DNA from 3 places in the Rhizobium changzhiense genome. Region 1 is predicted to be linked to each of the others. Evidence: predicted binding sites of a transcription regulator. Region 1 holds the regulator's gene; each other region holds the start of a gene.
The links. The regulator PhoB, encoded in region 1, activates phosphate uptake and scavenging genes when phosphate is short. The targets are predictions, from matches to a motif close to TGTCATNNANCTGTCAT.

Region 1 (3,275 bases):
GAATTGGTGAAGAACACCTTGTCGGCGAAGGTGGCGTCCGTCAGCCGTTTTGCCAAGCGCTCCTGGCCGGGGATCTCATAGATATTCGACAGGTGCCAGACCTTGTCGGCCTGCTCCTTCAGCGCGCCGACCACATGCGGATTGCTGTGGCCGACGGAGGTGACGGCGACGCCGGCGCCGAAATCGAGATATCGCTCGCCGCTTTCGGTGATCAGCCACACGCCCTCGCCTCGCTCGAACCGCAGCGGGGCACGAGAATAGGTGTCATAAAGCGGCGTGGCTTCAGCCATTGCGCGATCTCCATCAAAGTTGCCGGGCAATGACTCCGGCTAAGGAAACAGGCCCGAGAAATTAAAAATGCCGCCTTGCGGCGGCGACTGGCACTATTTCCTTTTCGCGCTGCAATGTCAACAAAACTGCGCCCTTAGCCTATGCAGCAAGGGTGTACAGCGGCATTCTCAGTCTTCAACAGGCATTATTGCAGAAATGACACGCAGAGGCAGCAAGTTGGGGAAAACTACGAATTCGATTCATCCGGATTCATGCGACTCTTGTCACGGAGTCAGCCTCACACTAGGTTAAAGATCAATTACTAGACTGCATGCGGCGGAACTAGTCACCAAAATTGATCAAGCGTTTCTTGTTTCGGAGCTCCCGGGACAACGGTGAGGGATTCTGCCATCACCAACGCAAAAGGTGGAGACAGGGCATGAACTGGACAGACGAGCGGGTCGAGAAACTCAAGAAGCTTTGGGCCGAAGGACTGAGCGCCAGCCAGATCGCTGCGCAACTCGGCGGGGTCAGCAGAAACGCGGTCATCGGCAAAGTGCACCGGCTAAGCCTTCCGGGCCGCGCCAAGGCCGGCGGCACCAACACCGCGGCGCGAACGCCGAAACGCAATACATCGGCGCCGCGCGCGCCGAACTACGCCTCCCGGATCACCACCCGCACCGTTACCCGCCAGCAGGGCGCGACGATGCTGAAGGAAGAGATCGAGATCGAAACGATCGAGGAAATGGAATACGTGCCGAGAGGCAATGTGGTGGTGCCGATTTCGCGCCGCCTCGGCCTGACGGAACTGACCGAGCGCACCTGCAAGTGGCCGGTCGGCGATCCGCTGAAGGACGACTTCCACTTCTGCGGCTGCGAGTCCCCCGACAATTCGCCCTATTGCAGCTATCACCAGAAGCTTGCCTACCAGCCGGTCAACGAACGCCGCCGGGCGGCAGCGCGGGCAAGCTGAACGCGGGCAGCCATCGTCAGAATGTAGAAACGGGCCGAGTGGCCCGTTTTCTTATGCGCGGATGGAAGCTCAGGCTTCCCTCCGTCATGCTCGGCCTTGTGCCGAGCATCTGATCACCTCAACTACTTGAGGGAAAACCGTTTATTTTCAGTTGCTTAATTTGGCGTGCGCAGATCCTCGGCACAAGGCCGAGGATGACGTCGCGGGCTTTGCCAGGGCTTTGTCAGCAGGCTCAGATGGAAGCCCTCAGGCTTCCATCGAATAACCGGCGCCGCGGACGGTGCGGATAACGTCCTGCATGTTGGAAAAATTCAGCGCCTTGCGCAGGCGGCCGACATGGACGTCGACGGTGCGCTCGTCGACATAGATATCGTGGCCCCAGACGCCGTCGAGAAGCTGCGAGCGGGAGAAGACCCGGCCCGGCGACGACATCAGGAATTCCAGCAGGCGGAATTCGGTGGGGCCAAGGCGGACTTCGCGGGTCTTGCGATGGACGCGATGGGTCTCGCGGTCGAGCTCGATGTCACCGCATTTCAGCACCGTCGACAACACCTCGGGACGGGCACGGCGCAGCATTGCCTTGACGCGGGCAACGAGCTCGGGGGTCGAGAAGGGCTTGACGACATAATCGTCAGCACCCGTCGACAATCCGCGGACGCGCTCGCTTTCCTCGCCGCGCGCCGTCAGCATGATGATCGGCAGGCGCTCGGTTTCCGGCCGCATACGCAGGCGCCGGCAGAGCTCGATGCCGGAGACGCCCGGCAGCATCCAATCGAGGATGAGAAGATCGGGCGTGCGCTCCTGAAGCCTCATTTCGGCTTCGTCGCCACGAAGGATGGTATCGACCTCGAAGCCTTCCGCTTCGAGATTATAGCGAAGAAGCACGCTGAGGGCTTCCTCGTCTTCAACAACTGCAACTCTCGGGATCATGCGTCTCGATCTCCTCGCGCATGATCCTTAAACCAGGGTGATTTAAGCAATGCATCCTGCGCAAATTCAGAAATTGGCTGCGACCTCTTTGCGCGCCCGGACGGGCGCGCACGCAATTGACTGGTGTGGGCGCTATTCGGTGACCGCGCCGACGGTGTTGGCGCTGTCGTCCTTCGGACGATCGCCTTCCGGCTGCGCACCTGTCGCCATGTAAAAAATCGTCTCGGCGATGTTGGTGGCATGGTCGCCGATGCGCTCGATATTCTTGGCGCAGAAGAGAAGATGCGTGCAGCTGGTGATGTTGCGCGGATCTTCCATCATATAGGTCAGGAGTTCGCGGAACAGCGATGTGTACATCGCGTCGATCTCGTTGTCGCGTTCACGGATCGCATTCGCCTTGTCGGCTGAACGATTGGTGTAGACGTCGAGCACTTCCTTGAGCTGGACGAGCGCCAGTTCGGACAGATGCTCGAGGCCGCGGGCAAGCTTGCGGGGAACGCCGGTGCTTTGGACGGCGATGACGCGCTTGGCCGTGTTCTTGCCGAGGTCGCCGACACGTTCGAGGTCGGCGGCGATGCGGATCGAACCCATGATTTCACGCAGGTCCGAGGCCATCGGCTGACGGCGGGCGATCGTGACGATCGCCTTATCGCCGATTTCGCGTTCGGCGTGATCGAGGATCACATCGTCAGAGATGACCTTCTGCGCCAGCGCGGTATCGCCGTTGACCAGCGCCCGCACGGATTCGCCGACCATCTGCTCGGCCAGGCCGCCCATTTCGGAAATCCGCCTGGACAGGAACTTCAAATCATCATCATAGGCAGAAAAAATATGTGTCGATGCCATGGGGCTTTATCCTCGAATAACGGGAAGGCTTGGTGTCGCCAAAATCAGCCGAAGCGACCCATGATGTAGTCCTGGGTGCGCGGATCGTCGGGATTGGTGAACATCTTGTCGGTGTCGTTCTCCTCGACGAGATTGCCGAGGTGGAACATGGCGGTGCGCTGCGAGACGCGCGCGGCCTGCTGCATGGAGTGGGTGACGATGACGATCGTGTAGTTCTCGCGCAGCTCGTGGATCAGTTCCTCGACCTTGGCGGTGG
Region 2 (3,275 bases), on a different contig from region 1:
AATCGTCAAAAACGAACGTTCCATCATTCCCCCAGTATTTCCGATGGAATGATGTATATCGGAAATTATGATACATCAAGTGGGAATGCTTCGACTGTTTGTAAGATAGCGGCTTGGTTTCAAGCCGCCATGAATGAACGTGAAGCCCTTCCGACTTCCGATATGACGTTGGTATCGGGAACGTTACGCGTCAAAGTTCGGCGCGTCTCGGATCGGCTGGCGGGGCGGAATTTCGAGCTCAATTCCCCCGACCGATCGCAAGCGGGCGCGAATGGCATCGGCGAGATTCGTGATCGTTATGCTGGCCATCGCTACCTCCATTCATCGATGACGCATATAAATCACCGATTGCATATTCTCCAGCGATGACCGAGATGCGTTTCCGTCCTCAGCCTGGCAGGTCCACAACAAGAGTGGTCCGCCGGCCCGGGTCAATGCCCGCTCGCCTCCGGCTGCAAATCGGCATCCGTCAGCGTTCCGAGAAAGGCGACGATGTCGTCGATCTCGGGGTCGTTGAGGGCAGGCGCGTCGCCCGGCTTCCTGCCGAAAGGCGGATCCTGGTTGAGATTGTCCCAATAGACCTGCGGCAGGTCGTCATATTTCCGGACCGTGCCGTCTGGATTCTTTGGATACCAACGGCCGGGATCGCTGTCGCGCGTCGCATAGAAGGAGACGACGTCGCGCAGCGAGTGGAAATAGCCGTTGTGGAAGAAGCTCTGCTTCAGCGCGACATTGCGCAGCGTCGGGGTGCGGAACAGGCCGCAATAGTCGCTGCGTCCGGCAAAGTCGGTGCGCTGCGGGCCGCAAAGACCGAGATCATGATAGTTGGGATCGCTGTTGGCTGGGATCGCCATGTTGCGCGGTGCGGCAAGCCCGAGGAAGCCGAAATCGGAAAATTGCGGCGGCTCGCCGTCATTGGCGGGCTCGCTCAGATGACAGCTCGAACAGTTGCCCTTGGCCGGATCCTCGAACAGCTGTCGTCCGTGCAGCTCCTGTGCCGTCAGTGTCGCCTTGCCGGCGAGAAAGGCATCGTAGCGGCTGGAATAGGGATAGAAATCCGGGCCGCTCTGTTCGAAGGTGGCGAGCGCCTCAGCGGCGGCATCAAAGGCATCCTTAGGATTGTCGAACACCGTTTCGCCGAAGGCCGCCTTGATGTCGCCGGCATAGGCGGCCTTGCGCAGCTTCGCCACCACCTCGGCCGCATCCTTGTTGCCCATCTCGAAGGGCGAGAGCAGCGGGATTTTTGCCTGATCGGCGCCGTGATCGACCCGGCCGTCCCAGGTCAGGCCGCCCGTCGGGCCATTGTCGACACTTTCGTCGCCCTCGTCTTCGGAATCGTAATAATGCTCGGTGAAAGCAGGCACCGATTGCAAATAGCGTAGCGTTGGAACGGCGCGCAACCCCGGCTGGTCCCCATGTTCGCCGCCCATTTCCACCGGCATGGCCGATGCCGGGCCGAAGGCGTGACTGGGATCGTGGCAGGACGCGCAGGCCTGGAGCCCCGAGGCCGACAGCGAGGTATCGAAGAATATCTTGCGGCCGAGCGCGCCGAGCGTTTCGGCCCGGGCGAAGGCCTGAGTGCGCGACATCGGTCCAGGATGCAGGCCGGCGGCGGTCGCCGCGCTGCTTTGCCGCAGGGGAAAAATGGCAAGAGCAAGCGCCATGGCACCCATGCCGACGGCCAGGCCGGAGCGCACAAGCCAGATGATCTTCGTCGTCATGATAAGGATTCCAATAAGTTGGCGCTGGTTTCCGTGATAATCGAACCTGCTTGCAACAAATTGATGACGGCGATCCTCCTGCGGCATCACGGCAACCCCTGATGTCACAAAGTTGATAGAAGGCCGCAATAGCGTCGATGTGCCCCCGAGCGTTCTCCGCTCCCTCTAGCCAACGCCCCCTAGCCATGAGGTACCCACGTGAAAAGACTGAAACTCCTCCATTCGATCTGTCTCGCCGGATCGGCCATCGTGCCGGTTGCGGTGTCGACGGCAGCCCATGCGGCGCCCGCCGGTTACGACAAGATCGACAATGTCGTCGTCATCTATGCCGAAAACCGCAGCTTCGATAATCTTTACGGTGGCTTTCCCGGCGCCGATGGGCTCTCGAACGTCACTGCCGATCGCGCACGTCAGCTCGATCGCGACGGCCAGCCGCTGTCAGAATTGCCGCCGGCCTGGGGCGGGCTTACCGCCAAGGGTGTCTCGCCTGCCGTCACCGAGGCACAGTCGGCCCATCTCGCCAACGCCTCCTTCGCGATCGACGATCCCAACGGCTTCGCCCAGGCGCCTTCTGTCATCACCCGCGATCTCTGGCATCGCTTCTACCAGGAGCAGATGCAGATCGACGGCGGCAAGAATGACAAGTTCGTCGCCTGGGCCGATTCCGGCAGCCTGGTCATGGGCCATTACGACGGCTCCATCCTGCCGATGTGGCAGGTCGCCAAGAAATACGTGATTGCCGACAACTTCTTTCAGGGCGCCTTCGGCGGTTCGTTCCTCAACCACTTCGCGCTGATCTGCGCCTGCACGCCCTATTATCCCGACGCCGACAAGAGCCCGGCCAAGCCCACCATCGCCAAGGTCGATGCGGACGGTACTTCGCTGACCGTAGCGGAGAATGCCCCGAAGTTGGCGCTGGACGGCGCACCGAAATTCGTCTCCGACGGCAACCTGACCCCTGATTTCTACGCCGTCAACACCATGCAGCCGCCCTATCAGCCAAGCGCCAATCCGCCGGCCAAGGACGGCGACCCGGCCTATGCCGATCCGGCGGCGGCAACGACGCTGCCGCCGCAGCACGAAATCACCATCGGCGACCTCCTGTCGCTGAAGGGTGTCAGCTGGGCCTGGTATAGCGGCGCCTGGCAGGCAGTCCTGGACGGCAAGAATGCCACCCCCGTGCCGAACTTCCAGTTCCATCACCAGCCTTTCAACTATTTCGCCAATTTTGCGCCCGGCACGCCGGCGCGCGCCGAGCATCTGAAAGACGGCGGCCTTGGCGGCGAAGCCTTCCTCAAGGATATCGACGATGGCAAGCTGCCGGCGGTTTCCTTCTACAAGCCGCAGGGCAACCTCAACGAACATGGCGGTTATGCCGATGTCTCGAGCGGCGACCAGCATCTTGCCGATATCGTCTCCCATCTCGAAAAGAGCCCGCAATGGGGCCATATGCTCGTCATCGTCACCTATGACGAGAATGGCGGTTTCTGGGATCACGTCGCGCCGCCGAAGGCCGATCGCTGGGGCCCGGGCAACCGCATTCCGGCTTTCATC
Region 3 (3,275 bases), on a different contig from region 1:
TCGGCGTCAGGCCAAGCCTCACGACCACCAGATTGGCCGAAGGCACGATCGCCACGCTCTGCCCGTCGTGCCCCGTCAGCCAGAACGCATCCTCAGGCAGCCCGGCCCCAGCGCTCGAGCCGCGGCCGGGAGCCAGCCAGGCCTGGCCCTGCGAATACCGCCCGTTCGAAGCCGCCGTCGGGGTACGCATGGCGCCGACGAAACCCTCCGGCAACAGACGCTGGCCGTTCCACACGCCATCCTGCAGCAGGAACTGCCCGAAGCGCGCCCAGTCATGCGCCGTCGCATAAAGATACGAGCTTCCGGCGAACGTGCCGCGCGCATCGAGTTCGAACACGGCGCTCGTCATGCCGAGCGGCGAGAACAACGCATCGTGCGGATAGGAAAAGGCTGCCTGGGCATTGCCGACCCTGTCCATCCAGATGCGCGAGAGCAGCATGGCCGTGCCGCTCGAATAGCGGAAGCGCTGGCCGGGTGCTGCCTCCATCGGCGCATTGGCCGGCAGCGATACCATGTCGGGATCGAGATAGAGCATGCGCGTCACATCGGCGACGTCGCCATAGTTCTCGTTGAAGGCAAGGCCGCTCTCCATGCCGAGCAGATCGGAAACCTTGATCTTGGCACGCGCATCGTTCTTCCACTGCGCCAGCAGGTTATCATCGTCGAAGGAGATCTTGCCGCCGAGCATCAGCCGGCCGAGGATCGCCGCATTCACCGTCTTCGTCATCGACCAACCAATCAGCGGCGTCTTCGCCGAGAATCCGGGGGCATAGGCTTCGCCGACGATGCGACCATCCCGCACCACCACGACCGCCCGCATGGCCGGGCCGGCAAGCTCGGCATCGGCCAGCACAGCGGCAATCTTCGTGTCGGGATCGCCGACGCCCTCGCCCTGCGGCCATAACGCAGGGTTGGTTTCCATCTTGGCCGGCGCGTCGAAGGGGACGGCATTCGCCGCCGCCTCGAAATCGCCATCCGGCACACTCGTGCAGCCGAGCCCGCCGCGATAGAGCGCATAACTCGATGCAAACAGCCCCATGAAGCGAGCCGTCACTCGGCCATTGTCACGGTCGACACTGACGCGCACAAGCCGCAGCAGCGGGTTTCCCGGGGCCTGCACATCGTCCTCCAGCACGTCCTCGGCGTTGCGGCCGGCGATGAAGACGTTGGAACAGACAATCTTGGCGGCATAGCCGTCCCCGACACGCAGGAGCTCCGGCGGACTGACGAACAACCAGGCTGCGCCGGCAACGACGAAGAGAACGAGAAGGAGAGCAAGCGCCTTCAAGATACGCAGGACAAGTCGCATGGCATTCCTCCGAATGCCCGGAGAGAAGCAGGAATTCAGTCTGCCGGAAAGGGGGCGGCGCAAAGAAGATCGGTCGCCTCGATCACTTTCCGAGGAGCTTGATGTTTTCGAACGGCGCGCGCCCACAGCCCACGTCATCAAACTGTAGCAGTGGCGCGCTACACGCCCTGAACGCTAAAAAGGTGACAGACTCATGTCAGAATTTGCACCGGATGCCGGCTTCCGCAAGAACCGGAAACTCAAAGACGCCCTTCTCCGCCACAAGGCTTTTTCGAAGGATGGCTTTTCCGAGCGTCTCTTCGGCCTTCTCTTCTCCGGCCTCGTCTATCCGCAGATCTGGGAGGATCCGGATCTCGACATGCAGGCGATGGAGCTGAAGCCAAACCATCGCATCGTCACCATCGGCTCCGGCGGCTGCAATATGCTCGCCTATCTCTCCAAGGCGCCGGCCTCGATCGACGTCGTCGATCTTAACCCGCACCACATCGCGCTGAACCGCCTGAAGCTTGCCGCCTTCAAGCACCTTCCCGGCCATGCGGATCTCGTCCGCTTCCTGGCAATGCCGAACGAGAAGTCGAACAGCCGCGCCTACGACCAGCATCTTGCCGCCAACCTCGATGAGGCGACCCGCAGCTACTGGAACGGCCGCAAGTTCGGCCGTCGCCGCGTCACCGTCTTCGACCGCAACATTTACGAGACGGGCCTGCTCGGCCGCTTCATCGGCGCCGCCCACCTTCTTGCCCGCCTGCATGGCGTCAAGCTACGCGAGATGACCAAGACCCGCTCGATCCGCGAGCAGCGCCAATTCTTCGACGAGCAGATCGCGCCGCTCTTCGAAAAGCCGGTCGTGCGCTGGATCACCGGCCGCAAGAGCTCGCTCTTCGGCCTCGGCATTCCGCCGCAGCAATATGACGAACTCGCAAGCCTTGCCGCCGATCATTCGATCGCGCCGGTGCTGAAGCACCGCCTGGAAAAGCTCGCCTGTCATTTCCCGATGAGCGACAACTATTTTGCCTGGCAGGCCTTCGGCCGCCGCTACGGCACCGAAGCGGAAGGCCCGCTGCCGACCTATCTGAAGTCGGAGCACTATCAAGTGATCCGCGCCAATGTCGACCGCGTCAATGTCCACCACGCAAGCTTCACCGAGCTTCTCGCCCGCGAGCCGGCCGCCTCGCGCGATCGCTATATCCTGCTCGACGCACAGGACTGGATGACGGACGAGCAGCTGAACGACGTCTGGAGGGAGATTACCCGCACGGCGCGCGAAGGCGCCCGCGTGATCTTCCGCACCGCCGCAGAAAAGAGCATCATCGAAGGCCGACTGGCTCCGGTGATCCGCGACCAGTGGGATTACTTCGAGGAGAAGTCGCGTGATCTGACCGCGCTCGATCGCTCGGCAATCTACGGCGGCTTCCACATTTACGGGAAGAAGGCGTGAGCAAGGTCGATACCGATATGGCAGCAAAGGACGATGAACATGCCAGCCTGATGGATGGCATGTACCGCTATCAACGCCATATCTACGATCTCACCCGCAAATATTATCTTCTCGGCCGCGACAGCACGATCCGTAATCTCGACGTTCCCGAGGGCGGCACTCTGCTTGAAGTCGGCTGCGGCACCGGGCGCAACATGGCCTTCGCCCACCGGCATTTCCCGACCGCCAAGCTGTTCGGCCTCGACATTTCCCAGGAAATGCTGATTTCGGCGCGCAAGACCTTCGCCACCAAGGCGACGATCCCGGAATTCCGCGTCGCCGACGCCACGGCGTTCACACCGCGAGAATTCGGCGTCAGCGGCTTCGATCGCATCCTGATTTCCTATGCCCTGTCGATGATCCCGGACTGGGAGTGCGCCGTCGATGCATCGATCGCCGCCCTCAATCCCGGCGGCCAGCTGCACATCGTCGATTTTGGCCAGCAGGAAGGCTTGCCGGGCTGGTTCCGGCGCATGCTGCAGTCCTGGC

Region 2: the regulator PhoB is predicted to act here: its motif matches at 1,774-1,790, upstream of G9X68_RS25450 (acid phosphatase).
Region 3: the regulator PhoB is predicted to act here: its motif matches at 1,442-1,458, upstream of G9X68_RS21030 (BtaA family protein).

The regions. Positions count from the first base shown of each region.
Region 1 is NZ_JABFCQ010000001.1:1,303,571-1,306,845, forward strand. Features, by position in the region: gene G9X68_RS06515 (aspartate aminotransferase family protein) at 1-290, opposite strand, end outside; gene G9X68_RS06520 (GcrA family cell cycle regulator) at 710-1,243, shown strand; gene phoB (phosphate regulon transcriptional regulator PhoB) at 1,490-2,173, opposite strand; gene phoU (phosphate signaling complex protein PhoU) at 2,306-3,019, opposite strand; gene pstB (phosphate ABC transporter ATP-binding protein PstB) at 3,064-3,275, opposite strand, start outside.
Region 2 is NZ_JABFCQ010000006.1:20,212-23,486, forward strand. Features, by position in the region: gene G9X68_RS25440 (ArsR/SmtB family transcription factor) at 1-27, opposite strand, end outside; gene G9X68_RS32225 (hypothetical protein) at 184-309, opposite strand; gene G9X68_RS25445 (cytochrome-c peroxidase) at 432-1,721, opposite strand; gene G9X68_RS25450 (acid phosphatase) at 1,920-3,275, shown strand, end outside.
Region 3 is NZ_JABFCQ010000004.1:181,115-184,389, forward strand. Features, by position in the region: gene G9X68_RS21025 (serine hydrolase domain-containing protein) at 1-1,309, opposite strand, end outside; gene G9X68_RS21030 (BtaA family protein) at 1,503-2,747, shown strand; gene G9X68_RS21035 (methyltransferase domain-containing protein) at 2,744-3,275, shown strand, end outside.